4 regions of the Streptomyces sp. NPDC014676 genome follow, and region 2 is predicted to be linked to each of the others. Evidence: riboswitches for the same ligand, from Rfam matches in the RefSeq annotation. Region 2 holds a riboswitch; each other region holds the start of a gene.
What was found. A riboswitch is a leader RNA that binds a small molecule or an ion and turns the genes downstream of it on or off. The one in region 2 is predicted to bind cobalamin.
Positions count from the first base shown of each region.

Region 1 (4,247 bases), on a different contig from region 2:
GGCGGTGATGTCCAGCGCGGCGAGCGACTCCGCCACCCGGGCGCGCACCTCCGTGCCGGGCAGGCCGAGGTTGAGCGGCCCGAACGACACGTCCTGGCCGACCGACGCCGCGAACAACTGGTCGTCGGGGTCCTGCACCACCAGTTGCACGGTGGTGCGCAGCGCCGTCAGGCCTTTGCGGTCGTAGCGCACCGGCCGGCCCTCGACGGTCAACTCGCCCTCCTCGGGCCGAAGTCCACCGCTCAGCAGCCGCATCAGCGTCGTCTTGCCGCTGCCGTTGCGCCCCAGCAGCGCCAGCGCACGCCCCTCGTGCACCTCGAAGTCCAGGCCGTCGAGCACGGGCGGGCCGTCCTCGTACGCGAACGACGCGCCCCGCAGGGCCAGCAGTACGGACTCACTCACGGCAGTCGCCTTTCCAGTACGAGGGTGAGGGCGGCCAGCGCCGCGAGGAGCGCCACGCTCGCGACCGTGAACCGGACGGAGACGCGGGCCTCGGGCACCAGCACGCGCAGGGTGCCGTCGTAACCGCGTCCGGCGAGCCCCGTCTGCAGCCGCGCCGCCCGGTCGAAGGACCGGACGAACGCGGTCGCGCCCAGCCCGCCCAGCGAACGCCACGTCGCCGCCCGGGTGGTGTGCCCCAGCCGGGCCGCCTGCGCCTGGCTGACACGGCGCACCGAGTCCAGCAGCAGGAAGCTCATCCGGTACGTCACCAGCGCCACGTCCACGAGCGGGGCCGGTACCCCGGCCCGCACCAGACGCGGCAGCAGGTCCGACATGGGCGTGGTGAAGGCGAACAGCAGCACGCCCAGCGAGGCCGCCGACGTGCGCAGCAGCAACTCCCCGGCGCGCAGCGGCCCGTCCTCGGCCCAGGACACGAACCCGCCCGGCCCGCCCACCCGTACCAGCAGGGGCAGCGCCCCGGTGACGCAGAAGCCCAGCGGCACCCGGTACGCCCGCCACAGCCGCCGGCCCGGCACCCCCGCCGGGCCGAGCAGCACCACGAGCGCCGTCACCAGCACCAGGGCCGCGCCCGGCCACGGCGGCAGCGAGACGGCGAGCAGGGTGAGCCCCAGCCCCAGTACGGCCTTGTCCACGGGATGACGGCGGCGCCAGCGGCTGCTGTGCGCCGCCGCGTCGATCGGCAGCACGTGCCGTCAGACCCGTCGTCGTTCGGAGACGGCCCCGGCACCGGCGTCCGTGTCGGCCTCGGTGTCCGTGCCCGCCTCCGCCCGCAGCCGCTCCAGCGCCCGCGCCTCCCCCTGCCGCCGCCCGCGCCGCACCCCGAAGTAGTACGCGAGGACGCCCGCGCCGATCGCCGCCTGGAGGGCGAACAGCGCCGACTCGATCTCCCCGGACGGCGGTTCGTACAGCGGCGAGAACCACGGCTCGTAGTCCGGGTCGATCTCGGTGATCGCCGTCTCGGCCTCGGCGTCCGCGCCCGTGAACGGCTCCTCCTTGTGGTCGCCGAGCCCGAACACCAGCGGGATCACGGCGAGCGCGGCCACCAGCACCAGCAGCAGCGTGTTGATCCTCGCGTTGCGGCTCATCGGGCCACCGCCTCCGCCGAGTCGGACGGCTTCGCCGTCTTCCGCCCGGCCACCGACGCCACCAGCACCCCGAGCCGCGTCAGCTCCCCCTTGCTCGACTGCACCAGCATGCGCATCACCAGCACGGTCAGCAGCCCCTCGCTCACCGCGAGCGGGATCTGCGTCACGGCGAAGATGGAGCCGAACTTGCCCAGCGCGCCCCAGAATCCGCTCCCCGGGTCGGGGAAGGCGAGCGCGAGCTGCACGCTCGTCACGCAGTACGTCGACAGGTCGGCGACGAACGCGCCGAGGAACACCGCGACCATCAGCGGCACGTCGTACCGGCGCAGCAGCCGGTAGATCCCGTATCCGGCCCAGGGGCCGACGACGGCCATCGAGAAGACGTTGGCGCCCAGCGTGGTCAGTCCGCCGTGGGCCAGCAGCAGCGCCTGGAACAGCAGGGTGATGGTGCCCAGCACCGCCATGACCGGCGGCCGGAACAGGATCGCGCCGAGCCCCGTGCCGGTGGGGTGGGAGCAACTTCCGGTGACGGAAGGCAGTTTCAGCGCGGACAGGACGAACGTGAACGCTCCCGACGCGCCGAGCAGCAGCGTGCTCTCGGGATGTTCCCGTACCTCACGGATGAGCGACCGGGCTCCATGGACGACGAACGGCGCCGACGCGACGCCCCAGGCGACCGCGTGCACCGGTGGCAGAAACCCCTCGGCTATGTGCATGGCTCAGCAGACCCTCTCCAGCACCTCGTGGATGGTTGACGTGCCTTGGCCGGTCTCCTGGCTGACGGGTACCACCGCCCGTGCTCCGCCTTCCCGGGTCCCGAAGAACCCAGTGGCTGTCCGTGAGGACTGGAGCCGGACTTCCCGATCACAGTGGCGAGGGCCGCACCGGTATCGCACCGATTTCCCGTCACCAAGGCGTGGTGACAGTAGTGCCCGTTCCGGTCCGGTGACAAGCGGCCACCAGGGGCGCGCGGACGGCGCCCGGCGGCTCGCACCCCGGCGCACACCTGCGCACTTGACACGAGCGGCGCCGTCCGTCGGGGCGGGGGAGTGGGGGGCCGTCGTCCTGGGCAGTACCTTGCTGCAATTAATATGCAACAACGGTTTTCAGGCAACAGGAGTGTGAGGTTCGATGACGACCCGACGAATACGGGGCGCCGCCGCCGCGGTCGCGATGGCCGGTGCGGTCGCCGCCTGCTCGGCGCCGGGCGACGGCGGCGCGGACGGCGGGGCGTCCGCCGAATCCGTCGTGATCGGGGTCCCGTCCGAACCGGACACCCTCAGCCCGCTGCTCGGCTACGGCAAGGACGGCAACTCCAAGATCTTCGACGGACTCCTCGCCCGCGACGCCGACATGAGGCTGAAGCCGGCCCTGGCCAAGGCGCTCCCCGAGGTCACCGACGGCGGCCGCACCTACACCTACACCCTGCGCGACGGCGTGAAGTTCAGCGACGGCGAGCCGCTGACCGCCGACGACGTGGTCTTCACGTACGACACCGTGCTGGACGAGAAGACCAACAACACCGCCAAGAGCGAACTGGACGCCGTCAAGGACGTCCGGGCCGAGGGCGACGACAAGGTCGTCTTCACCCTCGCCTACCCCTACGCGGCCTTCGCCGCCCGCACCGTACTGCCCGTCGTCCCCGAGCACGTCGCGGGCGGACAGGATCCCAACACCGGCCCGTTCAACACCAAGCCGGTCGGCACCGGACCGTACGTCCTCACCGGCTGGAGCAAGGGCGAGAAACTCACCTTCAAGGCCAATCCGGACTACTGGGGCGGCGCCCCGAAGGTGAAAAAGCTCACCATGGCGATCATCGCCGACGACGACGTCCGCGCCACCCGGCTGCGCTCCGGCGACCTCGACGGCGCGGCCCTGCCGCCCAACCTCGCCGCCACCTTCAAGGACGACGACGGCAGGAAGACGTACCGGGCGACGTCGTACGACTTCCGCGCCGTCACCCTCCCCACCGGCAACCCCGTCGCCGGCGACACCGCGATCCGCCGCGCCCTGGACCTCGCCGTGGACCGCGAGACCATGGTCGACAAGATCCTCGACGGCGCCGGCCGCCCCGCCTACGGTCCGCTGCCCGTCGACGACCCCTGGTTCGCCGAGGACGTCGAACGCCCCCAGGACCTCGGCAAGGCCAAGAGCATCCTCGACGAGGCCGGCTGGAAGACCGGAAAGGACGGCATCCGCGCCAAGGACGGCCGCCCCGCCCGCTTCACCCTCTCCTACCCCTCCGGCGACAAGGTCCGCCAGGACCACGCCCTCGCCTACGCCTCCGACGCCAAGAAGGCCGGCATCGACGTCAAGGTGGAGAGCGCCACCTGGGAGGTCATCGAACCCCGGATGAAGCACGACGCCGTCCTCGCCGGCTTCGGCAGCACCGGCGACCCCGACTTCGGCCTCTACACGCTCCTGCACTCCTCCCTCGCCGGCGACGGCTTCAACAACATGGCCCTGTACGACAACCCGGCCGTCGACGAGGCCCTCGACACCGGCCGCCGCGGCCAGGACCCGAAGGACCGCGAGGCCGCCTACGACACCCTCCAGCGCGAACTGGTGAAGAACCCCGGCTACACCTTCCTCACCCACATCGACCACATGTACGTCCTCGCCGACCGCTGGAAGGACCTCACCACCCAGACCGAACCCCACGAGCACGGCTTCGCCAGCGGCCCCTGGTGGAACGTCGAG
Region 1 covers NZ_JBIBZI010000003.1:523,808-528,054, reverse strand. Annotated here, with positions in the region: gene ACF1DX_RS11040 (energy-coupling factor ABC transporter ATP-binding protein) at 1-402, opposite strand, end outside; gene cbiQ (cobalt ECF transporter T component CbiQ) at 399-1,148, opposite strand; gene ACF1DX_RS11030 (energy-coupling factor ABC transporter substrate-binding protein) at 1,155-1,547, opposite strand; gene ACF1DX_RS11025 (energy-coupling factor ABC transporter permease) at 1,544-2,263, opposite strand; cobalamin riboswitch at 2,293-2,476, opposite strand; gene ACF1DX_RS11020 (ABC transporter substrate-binding protein) at 2,679-4,247, shown strand, end outside.
Region 1: another riboswitch for cobalamin. It lies ahead of ACF1DX_RS11025 (energy-coupling factor ABC transporter permease); the one in region 2 lies ahead of ACF1DX_RS05200 (ribonucleoside-diphosphate reductase subunit alpha).

Region 2 (4,247 bases):
GGGCCTGGGCGGCCGGTCGTTCGGTACCTGGGTCACCTGGTTCCTGCTCGGCGGCGACCTGTACACCGCGTACACGTTCGTGGCCGTACCGGCGGCGATCTACGCGGCGGGCGCGGCCGGCTTCTTCGCGGTGCCGTACACGATCCTGGTGTACCCGCTGATCTTCACCTTCCTGCCCCGGCTGTGGTCGGTGTCGCACAAGCACGGCTACGTCACGACGTCCGACTTCGTGCGCGGCCGGTTCGGCTCGAAGGGACTGTCGCTGGCCGTCGCGGTCACCGGCATCCTGGCCACGATGCCGTACATCGCGCTCCAGCTGGTCGGCATCCAGGCCGTGCTGGACGTGATGGGCGTCGGCGGCGGCGAGGACACCAACTGGTTCGTCAAGGACCTGCCGCTGCTGATCGCCTTCGGTGTGCTGGCGGCGTACACGTACTCGTCGGGTCTGCGGGCCCCCGCGCTGATCGCGTTCGTCAAGGACACGCTGATCTACATCGTGATCGCGGTGGCGATCATCTACATCCCGATCAAGCTGGGCGGCTTCGACGAGATCTTCGCCAAGGCGAGCGAGGCGTACAGCCAGACCAACCCGGCCACGGGCGCGCCGCGCGGTGCGCTGGTGCCGGGCGAGGCGGGCCAGTGGACGTACGCCACGCTGGCGCTCGGCTCGGCGCTCGCGCTGTTCATGTACCCGCACTCGATCACGGCGACGCTCTCCTCGCGCAGCCGTGAGGTGATCCGCCGCAACACCACGATCCTGCCGTTGTACTCCCTGATGCTGGGCCTGCTGGCGCTGCTCGGCTTCATGGCGATCGCGGCCGGGGTCAAGGTCGGCAACGGCCAGCTGGCGATCCCGCAGCTGTTCGAGAACATGTTCCCGGACTGGTTCGCGGGCGTGGCCTTCGCGGCCATCGGCATCGGCGCGCTGGTGCCGGCGGCGATCATGTCGATCGCGGCGGCGAACCTCTTCACCCGCAACATCTACAAGGACTTCATCAAGCCGGACGCGACGCCGAAGCAGGAGACCCAGGTCTCCAAGATCGTGTCCCTGCTGGTGAAGGTGGGCGCGCTGGTCTTCGTCCTGACCATGGACAAGACGGTCGCGATCAACTTCCAGCTCCTCGGCGGCATCTGGATCCTGCAGACCTTCCCGGCGCTGGTGGGCGGCCTGTTCACCCGCTGGTTCCACCGCTGGGCGCTGATCGGCGGCTGGGCGGTCGGCATGATCTACGGCACGGTCGCCGCGTACGGGGTGGCCTCGCCGACGCAGAAGCACTTCGGCGGGTCGTCGGAGGAGATCCCGGGCATCGGGGAGATCGGCTACATCGGCCTCACCGCGTTCGTGCTCAACGTCCTGGTCACGGTCGTCCTGACCTTCGTCATGAGGGCGCTCAAGGCGCCCGAGGGCATCGACGAGACCAGGCCGCAGGACTACACGGCGGACGCGGGCGACCCCGGTGTCCAGGTGGAGCTCCCGCCGGCCACGGCGGGCAGCGCGCACTGACCCCCGGTGAGCCGGGACGACGGGCCGTCGGAGAAATCCGGCGGCCCGTCGTCGTACCCGTCCGGCACACTCCCCTCATGGACATCGTCATCCGGCCGGTGGAGCCCGGCGAGCACGCGGAGCTCGGTGAGATCACCGCGCAGGCCTATCTGCTGGACGGACTGCTCGACTTCGGGGAGAGCGACACGTACCTCGGTGAGCTGCGGAACGTGGGGAAGCGGGCGGCCGCCGCCGAGGTGCTGGTCGCCGTGGCGGACGGGACGGTGCTGGGCGGGGTGACCTTCGTGCCGGGCCCCGGCCCGATGGCCGACATAGCGGGGCCGGGCGAGGCGGAGATCCGGATGCTCGCGGTCGCCCGCGCGGTCCGGGGCAGGGGCGCCGGGGAGGCCCTGGTGCGGGCCTGCGTGGACCGGGCGCGGGCCACCGGGGGCTGCGTACGGGTCGTGCTGTCGACCCAGCGCACCATGCACGCCGCCCACCGCATCTACGAACGGCTCGGTTTCACCCGCACCCCGGAGCGCGACTGGGGCCCCCTTGCGGAGCGTCCGGACCTCACTCTCCTCACCTACGAGTTGACGCTCTGACACCTCCGCGACACAACATATGGGGTTGCCGACGACACCCGGCACAAGATGTATGCTCATGCTCGCTGTCGTCGCAGGGGAATCCGGTGTGAATCCGGAACTGTCCCGCAACGGTGTACCCATGCCCGCGTACGCGTGTGCCTGGGCGTCAGTCCGAGGACCTGCCGACAGCGCACCCGGCCGTCCGGTCCGGGTGCGTGGACGTCCGGGCCTCGCGGAATGGGCCGGTGGACGCGACGCCGCGTGCGCTCGTGTACTGCCCCCTGCGCTCTTCGAGGCCCCGTGCCGAGCGAGGGAGAGCCCCACGTGACCATCGCGCCAGCCGATCCGGCCTCAGTGATCGACGTGCCCGAGGAGAGCGGCGGCCCCGGTGCCGCGCTGCTGCGGACCCTGACCGAGCTGACCGCCGACCTGCCCGACGCCGACCCCGGCCGGGTCGCCGCCGCCGCGCTGCGCGGCCGGTCCGCCTCCGCCGACGAGGCGGAGCTGCGGGAGCTGGCCACCGAGGCGGCGGCCGGGCTGATCTCCGAGGACCCGGCCTACTCCCGGCTCGCCGCCCGGCTGCTGACCATCGGCATCCGCGCCGAGGCCGCCTCGCAGGGCGTCACCTCGTTCACCGGGTCCGTCGCGACCGGGCACCGCGAGGGTCTGATCGCCGACCGGACCGCCGCGTTCGTCCGCCTGCACGCGGACCGCCTGGACGCGCTGATCGACCCCGGGGCCGACGACCGCTTCGGCTACTTCGGCCTGCGCACCCTGCACAGCCGCTACCTGCTGCGGCACCCGGTCACCCGCAAGGTCGTCGAGACGCCCCAGCACTTCCTGCTGCGGGTCGCCGCCGGACTCGCCGAGGACGACAGCGCCCGCTCCGTGGACGAGGTCGCCGCGCTGTACGGGCTGATGAGCCGCCTGGACTACCTGCCCTCCTCCCCCACCCTGTTCAACTCCGGCACGCGGCACCCGCAGATGTCGTCCTGCTACCTCCTCGACTCCCCCAAGGACGAGCTGGACTCGATCTACGACCGCTACCACCAGGTCGCCCGCCTCTCCAAGCACGCCGGCGGCATCGGCCTGTCGTACTCCCGTATCCGCGCCCGGGGTTCGCTGATCCGCGGCACCAACGGGCACTCCAACGGCATCGTCCCGTTCCTGAAGACGCTCGACGCCTCGGTCGCCGCCGTGAACCAGGGCGGCCGGCGCAAGGGCGCGGCAGCCGTCTACCTGGAGACCTGGCACTTGGACATCGAGGAGTTCCTGGAGCTGCGCGACAACACCGGCGAGGACGCCCGCCGCACCCACAACCTGAACCTCGCGCACTGGGTGCCGGACGAGTTCATGCGCCGGGTGAACGCCGACGCGCCCTGGTCGCTGTTCTCCCCCGCGGACGTGCCCGAACTGGTCGACCTGTGGGGCGAGGAGTTCGACGCGGCGTACCGGGCCGCCGAGGCGAAGGGCCTGGCGAGGAAGACCCTCCCGGCCCGCGAGCTGTACGGCCGCATGATGCGCACCCTCGCGCAGACCGGCAACGGCTGGATGACCTTCAAGGACGCCGCCAACCGCACGGCGAACCAGACCGCCGAGCCGGGCCACGTCATCCACTCCTCGAACCTCTGCACGGAGATCCTGGAGGTCACCGACGACGGGGAGACGGCGGTCTGCAACCTGGGATCGGTCAACCTCGGCGCCTTCGTGGACCGGGGGGACATCGACTGGGAGCGCCTCGACGAGACGGTGCGCACCGCCGTGACGTTCCTCGACCGGGTCGTCGACATCAACTTCTACCCGACCGAGCAGGCGGGCCGCTCCAACGCCAAGTGGCGTCCCGTCGGTCTCGGCGCCATGGGCCTGCAGGACGTCTTCTTCAAGCTGCGGCTGCCCTTCGACTCCCCCGAGGCGAAGGCGCTGTCCACGAGGATCGCCGAGCGGATCATGCTCGCCGCGTACGAGACCTCCGCCGACCTGGCCGAGCGGGACGGCCCGCTCCCGGCCTGGGAGAAGACCCGTACCGCCCGGGGCGTGCTGCACCCCGACCACTACGACACCGACCTGACCTGGCCGGAGCGCTGGGTGGCGCTGCGGACGCGGATCGCCTCCGTCGGGATGCGCAACTCGCTGCTCCTGGCGATCGCGCCCACCGCCACCATCGCGTCGATCGCGGG
Region 2 covers NZ_JBIBZI010000002.1:176,433-180,679, forward strand. Annotated here, with positions in the region: gene mctP (monocarboxylate uptake permease MctP) at 1-1,504, shown strand, start outside; gene ACF1DX_RS05195 (GNAT family N-acetyltransferase) at 1,582-2,088, shown strand; cobalamin riboswitch at 2,111-2,272, shown strand; gene ACF1DX_RS05200 (ribonucleoside-diphosphate reductase subunit alpha) at 2,395-4,247, shown strand, end outside.

Region 3 (4,247 bases), on a different contig from region 2:
AGGAATCTGCTCTCCGCGGAAACTCTGCGAGGTCGACATGTCGTTGAACGACCCGTCCTCGGTGAACAAGGCCAAGAAACCGTCACCGTCGAGAACGTCCCCTTCCGCGAGCCGGTAAGCCTCGCGAATGGTCTTTTCGTTACTTTCCATTCCTGTTCTCCTTTGAGTTCGCAACACGCTCACGGTCCGCGCTTGTCTTTGATCGACCCTTCCCGGCTGTCGTAACAATAGTTGTTACGGCGGATTGTCGCAACCTTCACTGTTGCGACTGCACTGTCGTAACATGGAGCGTTGCGACCGGAGGAGGGATCATGAGCGCCAACAGCAGGCTGACCATCGCCGCCCACGCGCTGGCCTGGATCGGTCTCTACCAGCGCCAGGGCCACGAGGTCGCCACCTCCGAGCAGATCGCGACCAGCGCGAACACCAACCCCGTGGTGATCAGACGACTGCTCGGCGAACTGCGCGGGGCCGGCCTCGTGGAGTCCCGGCGGGGCGCGGGCGCGGGCTGGTCGCTGGCACGCGAGCTGGAGTCGATCACCCTGCTCGACGTGTACGAGGCAGTGGAACCCGGCCCGCTGTTCGCGATGCACCGCACCACCCCGGACCAGGGATGCGTGGTGGGTCACGGCATCCAGCCGGCAATGCGGGGCATCTACCAGGACATCGAGGAGACCCTGAGACACGAACTGGCCCGCGTCACGCTCGAGACCGTACTCCGGGACGTACTCGCGGCACCTCGCCAGCCTCTCTGATCAGCTGGGCGACCCCGTGCGAACCGTGGGGTTCGGCGTGGGTTCTGCCCACCGGGGCGGAGTGACGTGAGCGTGTGCCGCCGCACGAACTCCACCACCTGCTCCGGCACGTCCTCCAGCGCCGAAAAACACCCCATGCGCTGATACGACTTCAGCATCAGCAACAAGGCCAGCAGATACTCATCCCCGTCCGTCGCCCCGGCCGCCCACTCCAGCTCGTCAGGAGTCGGCGAGAAGAACAGATGCAGCTCATGCGCGGTGATCAGCCGCTTGAACCGCGGATACGCGGTCCGCTCGATCGAGGTCACACCCCCCAGCGGACTGCCCCCGACGACCCGAACGACGGGGAGTCCGAAGTGCGTCGAACTCGGTTCCCCGTAGTAACGTCCCCCGCCCGGCTCGACCGCGGCTCCGCGCCATCCCGTCAGGCCGCCGATTCCGACGAGGGCGATCCGCTGGGTCAGTTCTTCGGCGGCTTCGGCGTACAGGTCGGCGAGGGCGTCGCAGCCCTGCCGGCGCAGCATGGATCCGGCGCGGTGGAGGCGGTAGGCGGGGCGGACGGGGAGGTACTTGTGGACGAAGGCGCTGGCGCCGCCGTTCTCGCCGGTGAACGCGTCGTGCGGGTCCTCGGCGCGGACGAAGGGCGACTTGAAGACGTCGACGAACGCATCCCCGAAGATGCCCGCTTCTTGCCCTCCTGGGCGCGGCGTTCGTAGTACGCCTGGGTGCGCGGGTCGGGGCGCGCCCGGTGAAGACGATGCGGTGCAGGGCGGCGTTGGCCCGCAGTCGCCGCCGCGGTTGAGCCGGCGCGTACTACTTCAGCCGAAGGAGTATTCGATGGGCCAACTCCACAAAGGGCCGCAAAGGACGCCTCGGTGTCCAGCCGCTCGGAATGTCGTCCGTCATGGCTGCGATCGCAAATGCAGCGTCCCCGAGGGCAGCGCTGGAAGACAAACCGCATGACGAGTCGAACGCGTATGCGGAACGGCCCCTCGCTGGCCTCGTCGTTCGGGCTGTCGTCGACGATCGCCGGGATCGGCGGCGTACGTCACCGGCCGGCCCGCGGTCACCGCGCTTCGAGCCGTTCGGCGGGCGGCGGCAGAGGCAGCGGCTTCGGCCTCTCCGTCCGTGCGGTCAGGAGGCCGGGCGCCGTCGTGGCGGCGTGATGGTGTACAGGTCGAGGATGTCCGGCCGGGGTGCGACGCCCGGCCCGCCGGCGCGTGCCCAGGCGGCGATGTCCTCGGTCGCGTCCGGGTCGTTGACCAGTCCGAGCCAGACGGGCCGGGCACCTGCGGCCCTGCCCTGCGCGGAGGGCTGGACGACGATGACGTTGGCGTGTTCGCAGACGTCGAGGCAGGCGGACACCCGCACCGGCACCTGAGCGCGCAGACGTGCCGTCTGGGCCGCGTGGTCGACTCCGGTCACTTTGGGGCTGCCGCAGCAGCAGTCGCGGCACACGACGACGCGGCACGGTACGGGGCCGGCCGCCGCCTCGGTCCTCGCGTCGTCCGTCGTCCGTCCGGTCGGCGTTGCGGGCATGCGGTGCCGTTCCTCTCTCCGGGGAGATCCGCCCCGGTGGTCCGTCGAGGAGGCGACCGCGTGAGTCTCCTGGCTCTCGGGGCGATGCTCGTCCCGGCCTTCCCACCCGCTGCCGGGCAGTGGCTCGTACGGGACTCGCTCGCCGATCACAGTGGCGGGACCGCGCCGGATTCGCACCGTCTTCCTCGTTCCGCCGTCGCCCTGTCGCCGGCCATCATCCCATCCCGGGACGCCGTGCCGGCCGTCAGTCCGTCTCCTGGGCGTGGGGGGCCGTCGCGGGCGGATGGGTCGGGCGGTCCCGTCCGCCGTCGCGGCCGGACACCACCACGACGACCAGCCCGACGACGACGGCCGCGACGGCGCCCCGTCCCGCCACCCGCACCCACCACCCCGGCCGGGCCGCGCCCCCGCCGGGGGAGCCCAGCCGTTCGGCCCGCCGGGCAGGTCTCAGCAGACGGAGCAACAGCAGTACGGCGACCGGGAGTTGCAGCAGCCACAGGACGGTGCGCGGCCACTCCCCGTACCAGACGCTGGTTCCGTACAGCAGCGTGTGCCACACGCTCAGCACGTACACGACGATCACGAAACGGTGCAGCCGCCGCCAGGTGTTCGTCCCGATGCGGTGCCGGACGTAGAACAGCAGCCCCAGCGGAATCGCCAGGTACAGGGCGCCCTGGCCGATCGGGATGGCGACCTGGCCGGTGCCGGAGTCGTACCAGCCCGGCACGAAGGTGTCCGCGAAGGCCACCCACAGCCGCTCGGCCCAGTCCACCTTCGTCTCGTAGCGCACGAGTTCCGCCGCGAACATCAGCGCGTGGGCGAACATCAGCGCCATGGTCGTCAGGCTCGTGGTGCGGTGCCAGCGCTCCAGTACCTGCCGGGAGACCGGCAACCGGGCGGGGCGCGGTCCCGACAGCAGCAGACCGAGCATGACCGTGCCCCACGCCCACAGCAGCCCCGACCAGCCGAACGCCTGGCTGAGCAGGTACATCCAGTAGGTGCCGGGATCGTCCATGAACGGCATGACCGCGACGGTGTCCGAAGCACCCGACTCCATGCGCGCCCACAGGAACGCGAACACGAGCACCGTGACCACCACCGCCGCGCCGGCGTCGGGCAGGGCGGACCGCAGGTCGCCGCGCAGCGCGACGCGGTCACCGGAAGGCCGTCGCCGTCCGGGCGGGGCCGCTGCCCCGTCTTCGTCCGGCCTCACGTCCGACGTCATCAGGGGCCTCCCGGGCACGGGCACCGCGGCAGCGGTGCGCATGTGGCGTGAGACAACAAGTCTGGCCGAGGGGGTGGTGATGCCCGAGGCGGTATCCGGCCAGACTGGCCGTGCACGCCGTCGAGCGTGCCTCCAACGCGTTGCGTGCGGCCGGGTCCGCACGACCTTCTGCCGTCGGCTCGGGAGACAGGAAGCCGGTGCGCATCCGGCACGGTCCCGCCACTGTGACCGGGGAGCGCCTCTCCGACATACCACTGCGCTGTGCGCGGGAAGGCGTGGGGAACGTCGATCCGGGAGTCAGGACACTGGTCCGTCGTGGGCCCGTCCCACGGAGCGCGGACTCCAGGAGGCTTCACGCGTCCCAGCTGTTTCCCCCAGAGCCGGGGGCGGCCGGGCCGGCGGATGCGGCAGCCGTGCGGAAGGCCGCGGCCGGGGTGTTGTCGCTCCGGCCATGCCCCGGTGCCGTGTCACTCACGCGCGGGTCCACTTCTGGTTGGCCTGGCCGTTGCAGGTCCACAGCACCAGCGGGGTCCCGTTGGCGGTGCCGGCCCCGTTGGCGTCGAGGCACAGTCCGGAGCGGACGTTGCGGATCGAGCCGTCGGAGCCGACGGTCCACTTCTGGTTGTCCTGGCCGTTGCAGGGCCAGGTGATGACACGGGTGCCGTTGGTGGTGCCCTGGTTGTAGGCGTCCAGGCACTTGTCGCCGTAGACGCGGATCTCGCCGCCCG
Region 3 covers NZ_JBIBZI010000003.1:115,247-119,493, forward strand. Annotated here, with positions in the region: gene ACF1DX_RS09250 (nuclear transport factor 2 family protein) at 1-150, opposite strand, end outside; gene ACF1DX_RS09255 (Rrf2 family transcriptional regulator) at 312-755, shown strand; gene ACF1DX_RS09260 (DUF4158 domain-containing protein) at 656-1,063, opposite strand; gene ACF1DX_RS09265 (hypothetical protein) at 998-1,471, shown strand; gene ACF1DX_RS09270 ((2Fe-2S) ferredoxin domain-containing protein) at 1,890-2,294, opposite strand; cobalamin riboswitch at 2,357-2,484, opposite strand; gene ACF1DX_RS09275 (ferric reductase-like transmembrane domain-containing protein) at 2,539-3,519, opposite strand; cobalamin riboswitch at 3,706-3,827, shown strand; gene ACF1DX_RS09280 (glycoside hydrolase family 27 protein) at 3,991-4,247, opposite strand, start outside.
Region 3: another riboswitch for cobalamin. It lies ahead of ACF1DX_RS09270 ((2Fe-2S) ferredoxin domain-containing protein); the one in region 2 lies ahead of ACF1DX_RS05200 (ribonucleoside-diphosphate reductase subunit alpha).

Region 4 (4,247 bases), on a different contig from region 2:
GCGCGTGAAGGCGTACCAGCGGCGCACCGAGTAGCGCCGCTGCCAGTTCTCGGCGGCGTCCAGCTCGAGGCGCCGGTCGACGGTGATGGGGTGGTGGATGGTGGTCACCAGGGGGGCGCCGAGGTCGCCGAGCAGGCCGTAGCCGAGGGTCTGGTTGTCGTGGACGACGTCGAAGTCGCCGCGCCGGGCGCGCAGATGGCGGCGGGCGCGCAGGGAGAACGTCAGCGGCTCGGGGAAGCCGCCGGTCCACATCGTGCCGACCTCGAGCGCGTCGATCCAGTCCCGGTACTCGTCGCGCTTCGGGGTGCGGAAGGGGTCCGGCTGGCGGTAGAGGTCGAGGCTGGGCAGTTCGGTGAGGACGGGTCCGTCGCAGGCCTCGTCGTGGATCTCGTCGAGGACCGGGTACGGCTGGGCGCCGATGACCTCGACGCGGTGCCCGAGGCGGGCGAGTTCGCGGGAGAGGTGGCGTACGTAGACGCCCTGCCCGCCGCAGAACGGGTTCCCCTTGTAGGTGAGGAGTGCGATGCGGAGCGGTCGCAAGCCGTCGGATGCGGGCCCCCGCGAGGACCCGGCCTGACTGGCCTCAGCGGTCACTCTGGGCCCCCTTCTCCCTGCACTGTCCCGCGAGATTACGACGGGACGCTGATCTAGAACAAGTTTCAGAGTTGATCGTTCGGAGGATCTGAATCTACCGGCAGGTAGGGGCACCGGGAGCGGTGGATCAGGTGATTCACGCCACGACGGACGGCATGCCATGCTGTCTGATCATCCACCCTCACCGACTGTCACGGACGGGACCCATGCCTACGGAAGCCAACAGGGACAAGGCGGCCAGGGCAGCCACGGCGGACAAGGCGGGCAAGGCGGCGGCGACGGAAGCCGGCACCGCACGGCCCGCCCCGGCCTCACCGCTCACCGAGCGCCAGGAGGCGCGTCGGCGCCGCATCCTGCGGGCGTGCGCGCAACTGGCCGGCCGGGGCGGATTCGACGCGGTGCAGATGCGTGAGGTCGCGGAGTCCTCCCAGGTGGCGCTCGGGACGCTGTACCGCTACTTCCCGTCCAAGATCCACCTCCTGGTCGCCACCATGCAGGACCAGCTGGAGACCCTGCACGGCACGCTGCGGAAGAAGCCGCCGGCCGGCGAGACCCCGGCCGAGCGGGTCGCGGAGACCCTGATGCGGGCCTTCCGTGCGCTCCAGCGGGAGCCGCACCTGGCCGACGCGATGGTGCGCGCCCTGACGTTCGCGGACCGCAGTGTGAGTCCGGAGGTCGACCAGGTCTCCCGGCAGACCACGATGATCATCCTGGACGCCATGGAGCTCACCGATCCCACGCCCGAGCAGCTCTCGGCCGTCCGGGTCATCGAGCACACCTGGCACTCGGCCCTGATCACCTGGCTCTCGGGCCGCGCCTCCATCTCCCAGGTCAAGACAGACATAGAGACGGTGTGCCACCTGATGGACCTGACGGCCCCGGAGGCGGCGGACGCCCGCTGAGCCGTCGTGGCCACTCCCCTTCCCGCGGGGGTGCGGGTGCGGTGTGCGTCCCACGGTTGACGTGACCCCGCTCACCGAAGCCACCCCTGGCCCCTTCCCTACGGGCGGGTAGAGTGTCGGCGTCGTCATCACACCGTACGGGGGGAAGCCGGTGCAATTCCGGCGCTGACCCGCAACCGTAAGCCGCCCCGAGGCGGTGAGCCGGACTTCCCCGCACGGTTCATGACCGGCTCACGTGCCCGGCGGACCCGCCGGCGCACCGGCACCGTCGAGGTATACGGAGCCGAGCCGCCGGGGTGTCCCGCGCTGCCCGGCTCCCCGCAGGGAAGAAGGCACCCGCCGATCATGAATGTTCGCCGCAGCGCAGCGGTCCTGGCCGCCGTCGCCGTGATCGGCGCCGCCACCCCGGCCGCCGCCGACACCACCCCGTCTCCGTCCCAGGCGCTCCCCTCCGCCCTGTACGGCGACGGCGACCCGCAGTACGACGGCGTCTGGCGCCAGTCGCTCGCCCTGCTCGCCCAGCACACGGTGGGCGTCGAGCCGCCGAAGGCGGCCGTCGACTGGCTCACCGGCCAGCAGTGCGCCGACGGCTCCTTCGCCCCGTACCGCGCCGACACCGCCACGGCGTGCGACGCGAAGACGATGGTCGACACCAACCAGACCGCCGCCGCCGTCCAGGCCCTCGCCGCGCTCGGCGGCCACGACGACGTCACCGAGAAGGCCGTCGGCTGGCTGAAGTCCGTACAGAACAAGGACGGCGGCTGGGGCTACACGGCGGGCGGCGCCAGCGACACCAACTCCACCTCCGTCGTCGTCGGCGCGCTCGCGGCCGCCGGTGAGAAGCCGGCCGAGGTGAAGAAGGACGGCAAGTCCCCCTACGACGCCCTGCTGACGCTGGCGCTGCCCTGCGAGGGCGACGGCGCGGGTGCCTTCGCCTTCCAGCCGGACAAGAAGGGTGAGCTGGTCGCCAACGCGGACGCGACGGCGGCGGGGGTCATCGGCTCGCTCGGCGCGGGCCTGGCCGCCGGGCCCGGCAAGGGCGGTTCCGGGGAAGCGGCGTGCGAGAAGGCCGGCGACCCGGAGCAGGCCGCCGCCAACGGTGCCGCCTACCTCACCGACGCCCTCGCCGAGAACGGCCACCTCACCTCCGCCCTCGCCGGTGCCGAGGACCAGCCCGACTACGGCAACACCGCCGACGCCGTGGTCGCGCTCGCCGCGCAGGGTGCCGGCGAGCAGGCCGCGAAGTCCCTGACCTGGCTGGAGAAGAACGCCGCCGGCTGGGCGGCCCAGAGCGGCCCCGCCGCCTACGCCCAGCTCATCTTCGCCGCCCACGCGACCGGCGCCGACCCGCGCGACTTCGGCGGCACGGACCTGGTGAAGCGGCTGGGCGCGACGGGCCCGGCCGCCGAGAAGACCCTGAAGGCCAAGGCGGACGAGAAGAAGGAGAAGGAGGAGTCCGACTCCGGCCTCGGTGTCTGGTGGTTCGTCGGCGTCTGCCTGGTCGCCGGCATCGGCATCGGCTTCCTGATCAGCGGCCGCAGGAAGCGGCAGCCGTGATCCGCCGGGCCACCGTCCTGTTCCTGGCCGCGCTCCTGCCCCTGCTGGCGGGAGCGGGCCAGGCGGGGGCCGCCGGCTACCGCTACTGGTCGTTCTGGGAGCAGGACGGCACGGCATGGACGTACGCCACCCAGGGCCCGTCCCTCGCCCGTCCCTCCGACGGCGACGTCCACGGCTTCCGCTTCTCCGTCAGCGAGGACTCCGCCGACGCGACGAAGCCGCGCGGCACCGCCGGCTTCGACACCATCTGCGCGAAGACCCCGGCGGCCGACGGCAGGAAACGCGTGGCCCTGGTCATCGACTTCGGCACCCCCGCCGACGCCCCGTCCGGCGAGACCCCGCCGGCCGGCCGCACGGCCTGCGCCCAGGTCCCCGAGGACGCCACCACGGCCGAGGCCCTGGCCTCGGTGGCCGAACCCCTCCGCTACGACACCAACGCACTGCTGTGCGCGATAGCGGGCTACCCGGAGAAGGGCTGCGGAGAACAGGTCTCGGCGGAGAAGACCCCCGCTCCCGCCGAGGAGAAGCCCGAGCCGGACGACTCGGGCGGCCCGTCGATCGGCCTGATGGCCGGAATCGCCGTGGTGGCCCTCCTCGGAGCAGCGGCCATCTGGCAGGCCCGCCGCCGTGCGTCGTAACTGCGGGCAGTCGTACGCAGCTGCGGGCAGTCGTGCCGCTGGAGCGATGGGGGTCCCCCCGCTCGAGCGAAGCCGGGAGTGGGGGAGGGTGGGCGCAGCTGCACCCCGCAAGCGCGGGCAAGCAGAACCCACCCCCGCCCCCCACCAACACCGCCCCCGACTCCACCCCGGCGCCTGGTGGCTCTGGTCCCTCTCTCTCGGCACCGCCGCCACCCGTACCACCAACCCCCTCCTCCTCACCCTCCTCATCACCGTCTCCGCCTACGTCGTGGCGACCCGCCGCCCCCACACCCCCTGGTCCCGCTCCTACGGCGCCTTCCTCAAACTCGCCCTCGCCGTCGTCCTCATCCGCCTCGCCTTCGCCATGATCCTCGGCTCCCCCATCCCCGGCACCCACACACTCGTCCACCTCCCCGAAGTCCCCCTCCCCCACTGGGCCCAGGGCATCCGTCTCGGCGGCAAGGTCACCGCCGAAGCCCTCACCTTCGCCCTGTACGACGCCCTCCGCCTGGCCACCCTCCTCATCTGCGTGGGCGCCGCGAACGCCCTCGCCAAC
Region 4 covers NZ_JBIBZI010000001.1:749,167-753,413, reverse strand. Annotated here, with positions in the region: gene ACF1DX_RS03465 (glycosyltransferase) at 1-594, opposite strand, end outside; gene ACF1DX_RS03460 (TetR family transcriptional regulator) at 801-1,496, shown strand; cobalamin riboswitch at 1,592-1,729, shown strand; gene ACF1DX_RS03455 (prenyltransferase/squalene oxidase repeat-containing protein) at 1,842-3,053, shown strand; gene ACF1DX_RS03450 (SCO2322 family protein) at 3,050-3,691, shown strand; gene ACF1DX_RS03445 (energy-coupling factor transporter transmembrane component T) at 3,738-4,247, shown strand, end outside.
Region 4: another riboswitch for cobalamin. It lies ahead of ACF1DX_RS03455 (prenyltransferase/squalene oxidase repeat-containing protein); the one in region 2 lies ahead of ACF1DX_RS05200 (ribonucleoside-diphosphate reductase subunit alpha).